4 regions of the Clostridium hominis genome follow, and region 2 is predicted to be linked to each of the others. Evidence: riboswitches for the same ligand, from Rfam matches in the RefSeq annotation. Region 2 holds a riboswitch; each other region holds the start of a gene.
What was found. A riboswitch is a leader RNA that binds a small molecule or an ion and turns the genes downstream of it on or off. The one in region 2 is predicted to bind lysine.

Region 1 (4,015 bases), on a different contig from region 2:
ATAAATAAGTAAGGAGTAAGTAAAGTATGAGATATGTGATAGTGTGTGCAATTAAAGGGGAAGCAGGAGATTTTAATAATAATTTAAGAAAAGATATATTAAAAAAGTTTAATGCTAAGTCTTCAAAGCTTCCAGCTCATTTTACTATAAAAGCTCCCTTTGAATACGATGGAAGTATTATAGATTTAGAAAACAATATTGAAGCATTTTGTAAGAGAGAGAGAAGTCAACCTTTTAGATTAAACAATTATAATCATTTTGATAATAGGGTTATTTATATGGATGTAGATATGTCAAAAGAAGGAAAGATGTTACATGATAGGCTTATTGAAGAGATAGATAAGTCTTCATATATTAATTTTACAAAAACTGATGGTAAGGATAAGGTGTTTCATGTTACTTTATCCTCAAAAAAATTACCTCCCATTTATGAAGAAGTATGGAACTATGTAAATCAGTATAAATTTGATTTTAAATGTAATTTTGATAACATAACAATTTATAAATGGGAAGAGAATACTTGGAAAATTTATAGAGAATTTCTTTTATTATTGTAAATTTAAATTATATAAATGAATCATTAATGCTACTAATACCATTAAACCAAACATAACGAAGATAGCTAATTTATTAATCTCTTTATTTTTTCTTTTTTTTATTTCTTCAAATTTTAATATGTCTTCTGATGTCATAGTTCTTAATGTTATTCTGTAGTAATTTGCTTTTTTAAAGCGAAGAATATTCATTTTTAAATTACCTCCAAAATTATGTAATCATAAGGATAATACTATTATAACACTTATTACCATAAAAAGGAAATTGCGTTACTTAAATGATTAACATTATGTTAGATAAATCATATATTTTAGTATCAAAAGAAAAAGTATATCTAAAGTATTAACAATATTTTTATTAATAATATGCTAAAATACAATTATTAGTGTTAATTTTCAACATTAGGGAGGCTTAATAGTGAATAGTTTAGATAAAGATTTTTATTTAGAAAAATACCCTCATATAGAGGAATATATAGAAAGAAGTAATATTGATTTTAAAGAGTTGCAAAAAATATATAATGACTTTGTAAAATTTGAGAACTCTTATGAAACTCAAGCAGATTTTATAGCTAATATATTACGTTCCAATGAAAATATACATTCTGTTAAATCAAGAATAAAAGATCCAGAAAGATTAATTGAAAAGATTATAAGAAAAACGGAAGATAGGAAAGTTAAAAATGGAAAAGATTTTCATTTTAATGTAGATAATTATAAAAATGAGATAACAGATTTAATTGGAATAAGAGTTTTACATATATTTAAAGACCAATGGAAAGATATACATGACTTTATAGTAAAGACATGGAATGTAGTTGAAATAACAGCAAACATAAGAGATGGAGACGATAGATATATATTTGATGATTTAGGTATAGAAGTAAGGTCACGACAATCAGGTTATAGATCAGTTCATTACTTAGTAGAATGTTATCCTACAAATCAAAAGGTTATAGCTGAAATTCAAGTTAGAACTATCTTTGAAGAGGGGTATGGGGAGATAGATCATAGGCTTAGATATTCTCATCATGAGATTCCGGAAATATTAAAATCTAATTTATTATTATTTAATAGGATAGTTGGAAGTGCTGATGAAATGGCTTCATTAATAAATATGTTAAATAATAACCTTGGAGATAAGGAGAATTATTATGAAAATAAGCTAAAGGAAAAAGAAGAAGAAATACAAAGATTAAAAGAGGAATTAAAAAAGTATCAAACTAACAAATAAAAAACTTGTAGAAATATGCCTAATGATGTATAATTATGCATATAAAAATTTAATAATATGTAGATAGAGGTTGCGGTATTTAATAGTATCTTTGCAAGAAAATTAAGCATAAGTGCAAAATGAAAGGAAATATCGCCGAAACAAATAACTGAGGCTTTAAGGTTATTATGTTGGGGTTATACAGAATATGTATAACACTGTCATAATCAAATGATTATGGAGGGCTATCACTGAAGTGTATTTTAAATAAGGTATTAATACTGAATTTATAAGAGTCTTAAGTGATAAGCTTAAGGCTTTTTTGTTTATTCTAGAAAGATAAAAAACAATAGGAGGATGAAGATGTTAAATTTACAGAAGAAAAGAGAAAAATCAGAGGATGTTATGAAAAAAGAAATGAAAATGCCTCATACTTTAGTTATAATTTTTGGAATTATAATTTTAGTATCAATAGCAACTTACTTTGTTCCAGGTGGAGCTTATGAAAGAGTTGTAAATGAAGCAGGGAAAACTGTAGTTGTAGATGGAACTTTTAGCTATGTAGAAAGCAATCCACAAGGAATATTTGCAGTACTACAAGCACCACTAGAAGGGATTATGAGTGCAGCTGAGATAATTGCATTTTTATTTGTAGTTGGAGGAGCTATAAATGTTGTATCAAGAACTAAAGCTATTGATCTTGGTATAGTTAGATTAGTTAATAAATTAAAAGGTAAAGAAATATTAATAATACCAATATTAACACTTATATTTTCTATTGGTGGAGCAGTTTTTGGTATGTCAGAAGAAGCAATACCATTTATAACGCTTTTACTTCCACTTATGTTAGCATTAGGTTACGATAGTATATTAACTGTTGCAGTTACATATTTTGCGTGTATATTAGGTTTCTCAACAGCAATGCTAAATCCATTTACAGTACATATTGCCCAAAATATAGCTGGTGTAGAAGTAGGTTCAGGAGTTGGATTCCGTACAGTAGTATGGGCTATTACAACAGCTGTTGGTATAGCATTCTTAATGTATTATGCTAATAAGATTAAAAAAGATCCAACAAAGAGTTTAGTTTATGAATCAGACAGAAAGAAAAAGGAAAAACTAGAAGTTAATATTCATAGTCATGAAGATTTTACTATAAAGCATAAAGCTATATTATCTCTTTTAGCAGTAGCTATAGGAGTTATAGTTTGGGGAGTATTAGTTAAGGGATTCTATATTTCTGAAATAGCAGCAGTATTTTTAGCAATGGGATTATGTTCAGGTATTGTTGGAAGATTATCACTTAACGATATGGCAGAGGCATTTATAGAAGGTGCAAAAGGAATGATTGGGGCAGCTGTAATAATAGGTTGTGCTAAAGGAATAGTTATAATTGCAGAAAATGCTCAAATAATAGATACAGTTTTACATGGTTTAGTTGGATTAATTGGTAATTTACCATCATTAATAGCTGCATATTTAATGTATATAGTTCAAATGATAGTAAACTTCTTTGTTATTTCAGGTTCAGCACAAGCTGCTGTAACTATGCCATTACTTGCACCACTTGGAGATTTGGTAGGGGTACAAAGACAATTATCAGTCTTAATATTCCAATTAGGAGATGGCTTCTCAAATGCAATATTCCCAACATCAGGAATATTAATAGCGTCATTAGGATTAGCTGGAGTTCCATATTCTAAATGGGTAAAATGGATACTTCCAATACAAGCAATAATATTCTTATTAAGCTTAGGATTTATAACTGTTGCAATGATGATAAATTGGATGTAAAAAAATTTAAGACTCAAAATTCAAATAAGTTTTACTTATTAAAATAGGAGAGGCTGCTTAGGCAGCTTCTAAATTATATATAAAAATATTAATTAATTTAGGGGAGTTAAAGATGAAAGAGAGATTAACTAGTGAAGGACAAAAAATACATAAAAGACTAATAGAAATAAGCGATTATATATATGAAAATCCAGAGTTAGGAAACGAAGAGTATAAAGCAGTAAAAGTTTTAACTGAACTTTTAAAGGAGCACAATTTTGAAGTAGAGGAAAGATACCTAAATATGGATACTGCCTTTAAAGCAACTTTTGATAGTGGTAAGCCAGGATTAACTATTGGTTATTTATGTGAGTATGATGCATTACCTGGAATAGGACACGGATGTGGACATAATATGATTGGTACAATCTCTTCAGGAGCAGGTATTGTTTTAAGTAAAATAATAGATCAAGTC
Region 2 (4,015 bases):
TATGCTGTTCCAGTTGAGAATGATATTACTGCTCCTAGAACGAATATTAAACTTGGTAATAAGAATGCTGGTATAGCTCCCTTTAATGCTTCAACTAAATAGTATGCAGTTCCAAGTTCCTTAATTACTGATCCTAAAGACCAGGCTAATATAAGAATAACTCCTGTAATAATTAATCCTTTCATTCCATCTATCCAAGTATCTATAGCCTCACTTAAAGTAAATATCTTTTTACAAACAGCCATAATTATAGTTACAACCGATGCAAATAATGCTGATTGGAATAGTGCTACTGAAGCATCCGCTGCTGAGAAAGCTTCCATTATTCCTGTAAATGACATAGGTGAATTAGACATTAATTGTTGAAGCGCTACATTATCTCCGCCCATTATTGAACTATATCCACTGTAATAAAATGCTACTAATGCAGAAATAATTAATGTTCCTATTGGAATAATTGCATTCCATATACTAAGTTTTACACCTTCTTTTGGTTCTAATTCATCCATCTGAGAAGATGATGCTGCAACTTCTTCAACTACATGTTTATTTCTCTTTCTTGCCGCTATTTCAGCTTTTCTCATTGGCCCAAATTCTTTTAAAGTAACAGCTGTTATAACTATAAATGCAAGAATTAATATGTTATAAAATCTATATGGTATAGTTTGAAGGAATACCCCGAATCCACTTGCTTCTACACCTATTTGATTAAATCCTTCACCTATTAAACTAACTTCTAATCCAATCCAAGTTGATATTATTGCAAGCCCTGCTACTGGTGCTGCAGTTGCATCTATTATAAACGCTAATCTTTCTCTTGAAATCTTCATTTTATCAGCTACAGGACGCATTATAGGTCCAACTATAAGAGAATTTGCATAATCATCAAAGAATACGAATAATCCTAATAACCAAGTTATTAATTGAGTACTTTTTGCAGTCTTTGCTTTTTTTGCTAAAGCTTCAGCTATTGCCTTTGCTCCACCCATTTTCCCAACTAGATTAATAACTCCTCCAATTGCTAATACCTGAAGTATTATTCCTGCATTCCATGGATCTGCTAAAGAATTTAATGCTCTAGTTACAAAATCTAAAAACGCTTGTATAAGTGCATAAAACACATTATGTCCTGTAAGGCTAACTAAAAAGCTGCCTGATAAAATACCTATAAATAAAGAAATTACAACATTCTTAGTTATAAATGCTAATACTATAGCCACTATTGGTGGTATTAAAGTTAATAATCCAAATCTTTCTGCATTAACCGCTGCTGGTTCTAACTCACTAGCGAATGCCATTGTTGTTGATAATGTGAAAATAATCATTGTCAGTAGAATTACTCTAAATCCTGTCTTTTTCATTTTTTGTTTCCCCCTTAATCTAATATATTTCTTTTGTGAATAATTAAAGGGTTTTGCTTTTGTGCAATTAAAAAGAGCCTTGAGTTAACACTCAAGGCCCTAAAATTGCATTAAAATAATTTAGGTCTTCCTCAAATGATAGCTCACCACAAAAACAAGTTTGTGACAGTGATGTATATCTTATATACATCCCCAGCTATACAACCTTAAAGCATCAGTTGTATGCTTCGGCGATAATTCCTTTCCTATTAACTCAAAGTGCTTACCTCGTTAATAGTACTATTAAGTACCGCGCCTCTACCTTTATTTATTCACGATTAATTTAATATCATTATACACATTATATTCGTTTTTGACAATACCATTTTATAACTTTTTTAATATATTTACTCAATATTATTATATTTAGCCATAAAATTTTCTATTTCTTCCACTGTCTTTATCATTTTACTTGTTAGATTTATTACTCCATCCTCAGTTACAAGAACATCATCCTCTATTCTTATACCTATATTTTCTTCTTCAATATAAATTCCAGGCTCTACTGTATATACTACACCTTCCTTGAATGTTATATCTCTATGAGGAGTTTCTAAATCATGAGTATCTAGGCCTAAGCTATGTCCTATACTATGGAAATAGTACTTGCTAACCTCTGACTTTTCTTTTATAAGTCCTAATTTAATACACTCTTCAGCTATTAAATCAGTAGCTTTATTATTTATCTCTTTAAACGTCTTACCTGGTTTAATATCATTAATTATTTCTTCATTAACCTTTAACACAGCATTATAAACAGCCTTTTGCCTTTCTGTAAATTTCCCGTTCACAGGAAATGCTCTTGATATATCTGCATTATAAAAATTATATTGTGCTCCTAAATCAAATTGAATTAAATCTCCATCTTTTAATTCTGCATCATTTGATACATAGTGTAATGTAGCTGCATTTTTTCCTGCCGCTGCAATAGTCTTAAAAGCTAAATCTTTTACACCATTATTTTTACATACGAAATCAAAATATGATTCTAATTGATATTCCTTCATACCAGGTTTAGAATTTTTCATTAAAGCTTCAATACCTTCAATTGTTATTGATATAGCTTTCTTTATGTTATCAACTTCTTCTTCGCTTTTTACTAATCTTAATTCTCCAAATATACTAAATACGTTTTTAATCATTACTTGTGGATATTTAGAAACTATATTTTGGGCAAACTCATGTGCAATGCTAACTGACGAAGAAATACTATCTCTCTCTAAATCTAAATATAAGTTTATTTCTTCTTTTAAACAAAGTTGTCTATGAATATCTGATTCAAATTGGCTTTTAAATTTTACATCTTCAATTCCGCTAATTTCTGTAGCTTCTTCCTTACGAATACTCTTTCCTATCCATCTTTCTAAGTCAAGATCTATATCTTTTATAAATAAAGTAGTTTTAGTAGTTCCATTTATTTTACTCATTACAAGAATATGATTTTCTTCACTTATACCTGTAGAATAATAAAAATTTCTATTAGGTGTAAATGGATAAGCCTCATCTGCAGTCTTTTTAGGTGCATTACCTGCAAATAAAATCACAATAGAATTATCTTTTATCTTTTCTAGTAATCTTGCCCTATTACATTTAAAAAAATCTGCTTTCATATAATTTATGCTCCTTTTCTTTTTAATTAACTGCTACAATTAATAAATATTATACCTATAAAAACAAAATTTTTCCATATAGTTTTAAAATATAAGAATTTTAACCATTAGTATCGCCATAATAATTGCTGTCATATCAGCCATAACTGCAGCCCAAACAGTATGTCTAACCTTTTTTATTTTTACCGCTCCAAAATATACTGTTACAGTATAAAAAATAGTTTCTGTAGTTCCCATTATTACTGATGCCACTAATCCAATAAAGGTATCTGGTCCATAATTCTTAAGTATATCTGTAAATATTCCCATAGCTCCACTTCCTGATAAAGGCTTTACTAAAGTAAGTGGAACTACCTCTTTAGGTAATCCTATCAATCCTGATATAGGCGCTATAAGATTATTTAACATATCTAAAAGCTTTGCCTCTCTAAATATATGAACTGCTAAAATCATTGCTAAAAGATAGGGAAAAATATTCATACATACCTTTAATCCATCTTTTGCACCTTCAACAAACCATTCATAAACTTTTCTTCCTTTAATCATTCCATAAGTTATTATTATGAATACAATTATAGGAATTATACTTTTAGTTATATATTGAAACATATTTTATCCCTCCCCTTTTAAAAATACCTCTGAAGAATTTTAGCGCATATAACACCTACTACAGCAGCTATAGTTGTAGATAGAATAGCTGGTAGAATTATTACCCCTGGATTTGTAGATCCAGCTGCAGCTCTTATAGATATTACTGTAGACGGAACTAGTTGAACACAAGCTGCATTGAGCACTAAAAATAATGCCATATCATTACTGGCTCTTCCTTTATCTCTATTAAGTCTATCCATCTCTTCCATAGCTTTTATTCCAAAAGGTGTAGCTGCATTTCCTAATCCCATCATATTAGCTGTTATATTCATTACAATTGCCCCTAAAGCTTTCTCATCTTTAGCCGCTTCCTTAAAAATAACTTTAAGTACAGGTTTCATAAGCTTTGCTAAC
Region 3 (4,015 bases), on a different contig from region 2:
TCTGGAATCACCTTAGTTGCTATAAGTCCAACCATTAAAACAGCCCCTATGGCATAGAAGTTAAAGAATGATGACTTAACAAAAGTACTCATTGCCATTTCTTGATTTATAATTGGCCCCATTCCAACTAATAATCCTGATAAATATACTGCCCAACCAGTTATAGGTACTAATACACTTACTGGTGCTGAAGTAGAGTCCGCAATATACGCTAACTTATCTCTTGATATTTTAGCCTTATCTGATAAACTTCTCATAGTTGAACCTACAAATAATGGACTAAAATAATCACTAAAGAATACAAACATTCCCATAACCCATGATGTTAACTGTATCTTAACTCTACTTAAGTTTTTCTTTCTCATAATTTCTGTAAATCCTTGAATTGCCCCTGTACGTTGAAAGAATGCTATTAATATCCCTATAAATAACTCTAAAAGTAAAATCCAAGAAAAACTAGTAGTTCCTAACGATCTTTTAAGTAAGTCCGGAAATGCTAATAATCCATTTCCCGTTAATAAAACTCCTATAAAAATCGATACAAATAACGAAAATATAGTGTTTCTAGTTTTAAACGCCAGTACTATAGCAAGTATTGGCGGCAATATCGATATAATCCCCAAGTGCGTTCCCGCTTCCATATATAAAGTCCTCCTCTTTATTCATTTGCTTATTGCTAATTTGCTTCTGTTGTAGTTGCTTTAGGTGCTATATCCATTTTTGCCCCAACTAAACCTAAAACATCTTCTGGTGTTGTCCATTCTCTATTTTGAATAACACTTGTCTCTTCATGAGTAAGAACTCCTTTATAAGCAGTTAAGCTTCTTCTTAAGAATCCATCTCTTCTACAAGCTTCCTTAATTCCATTGTTAGCTATTGATCTAATATGTGGCAATACACTTGCTGCATATGCAATAGAAGTTGTATGAGCTGCTGCCCCTGGTATATTATCTACACCATAATGAATTACCCCATTAACTTCATAAACTGGATTTTCGTGAGTTGTTGGTCTATAAGTTTCTATTGCCCCACCAACATCTGCACTAATATCAACTATTACTGTTCCTTTTTTCATTAAGCCAAGCATTTCTTCAGTAATTAAATGGTCTTTTCTATGCTTCGGCCATTTAACACAATTTACTACTAAATCTGTAGTTGGTAATAATGATTTTATGTTTGATTGATTTGAGAACATAGTTCTTACATTTGCAGGATATAACTCTTGACAAGCTCTCATAGATCCTATATTTATATCCATGACTGTAACTTGAGCTCCTAATGAAGCTAAAGTTTGTATTGCACCTTTACCAACAATTCCTGCACCTAATACTATTGCATTAGCTCCTGGTGCTCCACCGATACCCATTACTAATTTACCGATTCCTCCATTGTTATTAAGTAAGTAATTTACCCCCATTAAAGCCCCTAGCTTTCCTGCAACTTCACAGTTTGGAGAACCATATCTATGTGTATCCTCTGCTGTAAATGCTATTACTTCTTTATCTAGTAACACATCAACCTCTTCTCTGTTAGCAGCAGGATGTATACAAGTGAATAAAATTTGATCTTTTCTTAATAAATCATATTCTTCTGGGAAGAACTCTTTAACTTTAAGTATCATATCACAAGTTGAGTAAATCTCTTCTCTAGTTTCTACAATCTTAGCCCCTGACTTTTTATAATCTTCATCATAAAATCCAGCATTGTATCCAGCATTAGATTGAACCCAAACCTCATGTCCATCATTTATAAGTTCTTCTACTTCTACAGGTGTTACAATAACCCTTGATTCTCCTGGTTTAATTTCTTTTAAAGCTCCTATTAACATCTTTTTCCCCCTTAATCTTATTGCTTGTCCTTTGTTTTAGGATAATAAGGACTATATATAATATTAATTACCCATCTTCATATAGTTTTGAAGATGCAGCTGACAATATTAAAATATAGAATTATAATTGCCTGCTAAATAAATATTAACTTTTATACTTTTTGACCCCAATGTATAATATTTAACTCATTTTTTGTATAAAAAAAACCTTAAGTGTTCACTTAAGGTATGAAGTATACAACAAAATATTGTAATTTCCTTAAATGATAGCACTCCACAAAACGTGACAGTCATATAGATATTATCTATACACCCAAAATAAAGCTTTAAAGCATTAGCTATATCCTTCGGCGATAAATCCTTTTGTAGTAACTCACAGCTGCTTAGCTCATTACAACTACTATTAAGTATCGCTCCTCTATCTTCTAATTATTCTATTTGTTACCATAATAACCTATTCCTATATATTTTTCAATATATATTTTTCAATATTTTTATAAAATTGCAATTTTACCTTTTAAAAATTGCATTTTAACTTTTTTTACTAATTAAGCAAATATAAAAACCCTCCATAAATTCATTTGGAATAATCCTAATAGATTTACCTATTCTCTCATCATAAACCTTATCCTTAAAAGAAATTATTCCACTTTTATAGTTAGTTATATTTAAATTTATAGTCAAAATTTCTGCATCTTTATGCCTTTTTAGTAAATAATTTATTACTTCTTCATTTTCTTGTGGCGAAATTGTACATGTTGAATATAATATAATCCCGCCTTTTTTCAATGCAACAAAAGCTGATTGTATAAGCTCTTTTTGTACCTTTACGAAAGGACTATTCTTTAATAGCTTAAGTTTTTTAGTATTTTTAATATTAATTGTCCCCTCTCCTGAACATGGTACATCAAGAAGTATTTTATCAAAATATTCCTTATAAATATGCATTAGCCTCCTGCCATCTAAATTTAATGACGTAACATTCTTTGCCCCAAGTTTTTCTAAATTAAACTTTAACCGTTCATATCTAATCTTATTTACTTCATTTGCAACTATTACGCCTTCATTATTCATCTTCTCTGCCAGCTTCAAAGTTTTACCACCTGGTGCTGCACACATATCAAGAACCTTATCTTTCTTATTTACATCTAATATCTCAGCTGGCATTATACTAGATAAATTTTGTAAATATATATTTCCATTCTTATAAGCTTCTAAGCCTTGTAGTAGTCTGTCTTGTTTTTCTTTTAATATATAAACATCTTTATAACAAGTACATCTATCTACCTTAATATTCTTTCTTTTTAATTCATCTAAAACCTTATCCCCGTCTTCTTTTAGCCTATTAATTCTAAAGGTAGTTTTCCTTCCTAGTAAATAGCTTTTTAATATTAAGTCAACCTCTTTCGGCGTATATATTTCATATAACATCTCTAGATAATACTCTGGAAATAATTCTCTAACGCCCTTTATACCTATACCAACAGCCATAAATTCCTCCCCATAATTTATAACTTTGTATACTATATGTTAAGTAGTTGTTTTTTATATCAAAATTCTCATTTATAGTCTTAAATAAAAAACAGATTACTTTAATAAAACTTACTAAGTATCCTCTTATTTTTTTACTTTAATTTCACTTAATTTTACTCCATATAAGTTCCCAAGCCTCATTATTATAATTTTCAAAATCCATATGACAACACTCCCAATTTTCAGGCCTACTTCCTGAGTAAGGTTTAAATCCAAACCTTAAGTATAAATTCACAGCCTTATAGCTCCAACTTTGAGTAGTTAAATATATATATTTTTCATCTTTTAATTTTTCATTTTTTAAAATATAGGATATAAGTGCCTTTGCTAATCCCTTGCCTCTATAATCTGGATGTACCGCTACCCAGTGCAATCTATACTTTATTCCTTCATCAAAATGCTTACCAAACCATAATGAAGCTGTAGCAACTACATTTCCTTTAGGGCTCTCCACAAAATAACAATAATTACTTAAATCAACATCCTCTTTAATAAATTCATTTTCAAAATACTTCCTAGCATCTAAAATATTATTAAATTCACCTACTTCTGTCTCAAGTTCAGCCCATTTTTCTTCCATACCTTCCTCATAAGGTTTAATAGTATACCCTACTGGAAGTTTATACTTTCTAAAAAACTCACTATTTCTTCTTA
Region 4 (4,015 bases), on a different contig from region 2:
TTCAACAGCTCTTGCATCCATAACTCCAGCACCTAATGTAGCCATCTCCATCATTTCCTCATAACTTATATAATCTATTTTCTTAGCCTCTTTGTATACTCTAGGATCTATAGAATATATACCATCTACATCCGTATAAATCTCACAAGGACATTTTAGCTTAGCTGCTAGAGCTACAGCTGTAGTATCTGATCCGCCTCTTCCTAATGTAGTTATATCACCATCTTCATTTATCCCCTGAAATCCCGCTACAACTACAATCTTTTCATCTTGCAAATATTTTTTTACCTTTTCACTATCAATATCCGATATTTTATTTTTTGTATGAAGCCCCTGAGTCTTAATACCAGCTTGAAAGCCTGTAAGTGAAATAGATTTATACCCTTCAGCCTCTAATGCCATAGATAATAACGATATAGACATCTGCTCACCAGTTGACAAAAGCATATCTAATTCTCTTTTATTAGGATTATTACAAATCTCTTTAGACATATTTATAAGATTATCTGTTGTTTTACCCATAGCAGAAACTACAACAACAACTTCATTACCTTTTTTCTTTTCATTAATAACCCTTTTAGCTACAAACTTAATTTTTTCAATACTTCCTACAGAAGTACCACCATATTTTTGCACTACAATATCCATTTAATTGCCCCCTTTAATATATGAAATATTTTTTCTTATATCAAAAATATAGATTCAAACAATAAATTAAAATTAATACTTATTAAAACATAACATCATTTCTTAAAACATCTTCGTAAGTTTCTCTTTTAACTGCTAATCTTGCTATACCATCTTTTACAAATACAACTGATGGTTTAGGAATTCTATTATAATTACTAGCCATTGTATAGTTATAAGCCCCTGTACTTAAAACAGCTAGTATATCATTTCTTTTTACCTCTGGAAGAACTATATCCTTAATTATAATATCACCTGATTCACAGCATTTACCTGCTATTGTATATTCAATATTTGTATTACTTTCAAGCTTATTAGCTACTACAGCTTCATATTTTGCATCATATAATGCAGTTCTAATATTATCTGTCATTCCCCCATCAACAAAAATATAATTTTTCTCCCCATAAGTTTTCTTTGTTCCACCAATCTTATATAAAGTTGTTCCTGCATTTGCAATGATAGATCTTCCTGGCTCTATCATTATTTTAGGAATAGCCAAATTATGTTTTGAACATTCTTCTTTAGTGGAAACTACCATATTACTTAAAAAATTACCTAGCTCTATAGGTGAATCTCCTTCACAATAATAAACTCCAAAACCTCCACCCATATTTAACTCTCTAGTAACAAAATCGCACTTTTCCTTTATCCTACTTATAAAATCAATCATAACTGAAACACTCATATAAAAAGATGTCTCTTGAAATATTTGTGATCCTATATGACAATGAAATCCTCTTAAAGTAACTCTTTCACTCTTCATAAAGCTTTTTATTACTTCATATATATCTTCACTAAATATAGATTCTCCAAACTTAGAATCATTTTTTGATGTTTGGATATATTCATGAGTATGAGCATCAACTCCTGGGTTCACCCTCAAAAGAACATCAATATTTTTATCTAATTCATCACATAACTCTTGAATCAACTCTAGCTCATATCTGTTATCTACAACTATTCTTCCAATATTCGATTCTATAGCTAATCTAAGCTCTTCTTCTGTTTTATTATTTCCGTGCATGTAAACCCTATTTAATGGAAAATTGCTCCTAATAGCTGTATAAAGTTCTCCTCCTGATACTACATCTAGTGATAAACCTTCTTCTTCAATTACCTTACAAATAGCTAGGTTTAAAAATGCTTTAGAGGCATATATAACTTCTGTTTCTATTCCATACGATTTAAAATTTTCTTTAAAAGTTCTACAATTTCTTCTAACTAATTCTTCATCTATTACATATAACGGTGTACCATATTCTTTTGCTAAATCAACAGCATCACACATTCCTATTTCTAAGTTCCCATTTTGATTTTTTTTCATAGTTCCAAATAATTTCATTTTATATCCTCCTATTTACTAAATTTAACCTGAATAAGTTAGTAAATAAAAAAAACAGTCATGAGCAAAAGGCACTCATGACTGTTTTAAAATAATATAAAACAAAACCTTCTGCCCCAACAAGATGTAGCTCTTCTTTATGAAAATTGGGCAATTCTCATAAGACAGTTCTATGCTTCTTAAACATAGCCCCAATAAATAGACTTTTATCTATCCATTTCGGCGATGGACCCTTTCCTATAACTCTTTCTCATAACATTCCAATGAGTAGCTTTAATCTAATAAATATTAGCTTAAAGTTTTCAGTTACAGTACTGATGACAATCGCGGCCTCTACATCAAGTTGTTTACAACATATTCAATTTACTTTAACTTAAACCAAGTTTAGCATTAATTTACATTAATGTCAAATAATTTTTTCATCTTTGATTTTAGTTTATTATATGCTTTAAAAAGTGTTACAACTTAATCTTTTTTTCTTATCTAATAGATATTTTTTCTTATTTCTCTGATATATATGCTGTTTTATTATTTCCAAAAAACATTTGCTCCCATAATGCATCACTTTGAAAAATTTCTTTACCTTCTTCTGATTCTACAGTTAATCTAACATTTCCAACACATCTAAGATATGTTGGGTTTATCTTTTCAGAAATTGCCAATAAAATTTCGCTATAAGATAATCCCATAACATTTAAAAGTGATGACGCGAAAATATCTTTCTCTCTAAAAAATTCAATAGTATACTTTACTCCATTATCATCTTTGCAAATAAATGTTATATTATTATCTATAAATTTCTTAGTTAAATCATGCTCTTTTGTATTATTCCTTTCGATCTTAGTTTTCTCTTCATCCTCTAGTAGTACTTCATCATTCTTAGCAATAAACATAGTAGCTGACCTTAAATAATCATATTTCTGCTCAGCTATAATATCATTAGCGATTATTGTGTATGGCCCTACCTTAGCTCTACACCAATACCAATGATTAATTATTTTATTCATCTCAACATTTCCCCAATTATGATCGTGATACCCATTACCTTCTAGCTCTAAACTTAATCCCCCTACTTTTACATATCCTGAAACTTTTGCACTTGGTTGTGCTACTAACCATGCAAAATATAATTTTTCATCCTCGCCAAAAAATGTATATCCTGTTTTAGGTCTATACATAGAAAGGTCGCTTTTCATAACACAATCATATTGAACTAACTCATCTTTAAAATGAACATGATAACTTCCATTTTCATACTTTATAAAGCTATCTCCTATTTTTACATAACAACTCTCTTTTGATGCATCGATCATTTTAGTATTCTCACTTATTGTTCTACATATTGTTTGTCCATTAGGTAGCGTAACATCTAAAGTAGCTGTAGGTTTTCCCGATCCCTTAACATCAAACCTATCTTTTGTATAAAATATAACTACAAATTTGCAACCATTAGTATACTCTGCATCAAAGTACCACCATTCATATGAATTTCTATCTCCAGATGTTCTAAGACCATCTTCCCATATTTCTATTTCCTTACTAAGACCTAAAGATTCATAGTAACTATAGTCTTTAGCTAAAAATACTCTTTCGTTCATATCACTTTCTCCTCATATCGTATAAGATATACATATGAGTTTTTTTGTCATAATGTGATTTATAGTAAACATATTTTAAAATTATTGAAAAAAGTAGTATTAAAATAATAAACTATTACTTTAATACTACTTTAAAACAAAAGATTACTTATCTTCTATTGTTTTGTTCTTTTTTAGCTTTTCTACAAGCAGCACATCTTGTTGGCTCATTTGTAAAGCCTTTTTCCTTGTAGAATTCTTGTTCTCCTGTAGTAAATACGAATTCTTGTCCGCAGTCTCTACATACTAAAGTTTTGTCTGACATTTTATTTCCTCCTGAATTTAACACTTGTTCTTTCTCAGTTTTCCCTACGAAATGAAATATATACATATTTTAAGAAAATAA

Region 1: linked by a shared signal. The riboswitch ahead of H8S20_RS16185 (YfcC family protein) and the one ahead of H8S20_RS13620 (Na+/H+ antiporter NhaC family protein) in region 2 are both predicted to bind lysine.
Region 3: linked by a shared signal. The riboswitch ahead of H8S20_RS04655 (alanine dehydrogenase) and the one ahead of H8S20_RS13620 (Na+/H+ antiporter NhaC family protein) in region 2 are both predicted to bind lysine.
Region 4: linked by a shared signal. The riboswitch ahead of lysA (diaminopimelate decarboxylase) and the one ahead of H8S20_RS13620 (Na+/H+ antiporter NhaC family protein) in region 2 are both predicted to bind lysine.

The regions. Positions count from the first base shown of each region.
Region 1 covers NZ_JACOOO010000038.1:30,619-34,633, forward strand. The annotation lists gene H8S20_RS16165 (GNAT family N-acetyltransferase) at 1-8, shown strand, start outside; gene H8S20_RS16170 (2'-5' RNA ligase family protein) at 27-557, shown strand; gene H8S20_RS16175 (hypothetical protein) at 549-746, opposite strand; gene H8S20_RS16180 (RelA/SpoT domain-containing protein) at 973-1,788, shown strand; lysine riboswitch at 1,845-2,023, shown strand; gene H8S20_RS16185 (YfcC family protein) at 2,131-3,561, shown strand; gene H8S20_RS16190 (M20 family metallopeptidase) at 3,674-4,015, shown strand, end outside.
Region 2 covers NZ_JACOOO010000031.1:72,210-76,224, reverse strand. The annotation lists gene H8S20_RS13620 (Na+/H+ antiporter NhaC family protein) at 1-1,361, opposite strand, end outside; lysine riboswitch at 1,493-1,669, opposite strand; gene H8S20_RS13615 (aminopeptidase P family protein) at 1,748-3,010, opposite strand; gene H8S20_RS13610 (spore maturation protein) at 3,095-3,619, opposite strand; gene H8S20_RS13605 (nucleoside recognition domain-containing protein) at 3,637-4,015, opposite strand, start outside.
Region 3 covers NZ_JACOOO010000005.1:5,501-9,515, forward strand. The annotation lists gene H8S20_RS04650 (Na+/H+ antiporter NhaC family protein) at 1-641, opposite strand, end outside; gene H8S20_RS04655 (alanine dehydrogenase) at 677-1,828, opposite strand; lysine riboswitch at 2,088-2,257, opposite strand; gene H8S20_RS04660 (RsmB/NOP family class I SAM-dependent RNA methyltransferase) at 2,360-3,319, opposite strand; gene H8S20_RS04665 (GNAT family N-acetyltransferase) at 3,465-4,015, opposite strand, start outside.
Region 4 covers NZ_JACOOO010000001.1:78,328-82,342, reverse strand. The annotation lists gene H8S20_RS00375 (aspartate kinase) at 1-648, opposite strand, end outside; gene lysA (diaminopimelate decarboxylase) at 731-2,032, opposite strand; lysine riboswitch at 2,152-2,376, opposite strand; gene H8S20_RS00365 (hypothetical protein) at 2,533-3,630, opposite strand; gene H8S20_RS00360 (zinc-ribbon domain-containing protein) at 3,779-3,934, opposite strand.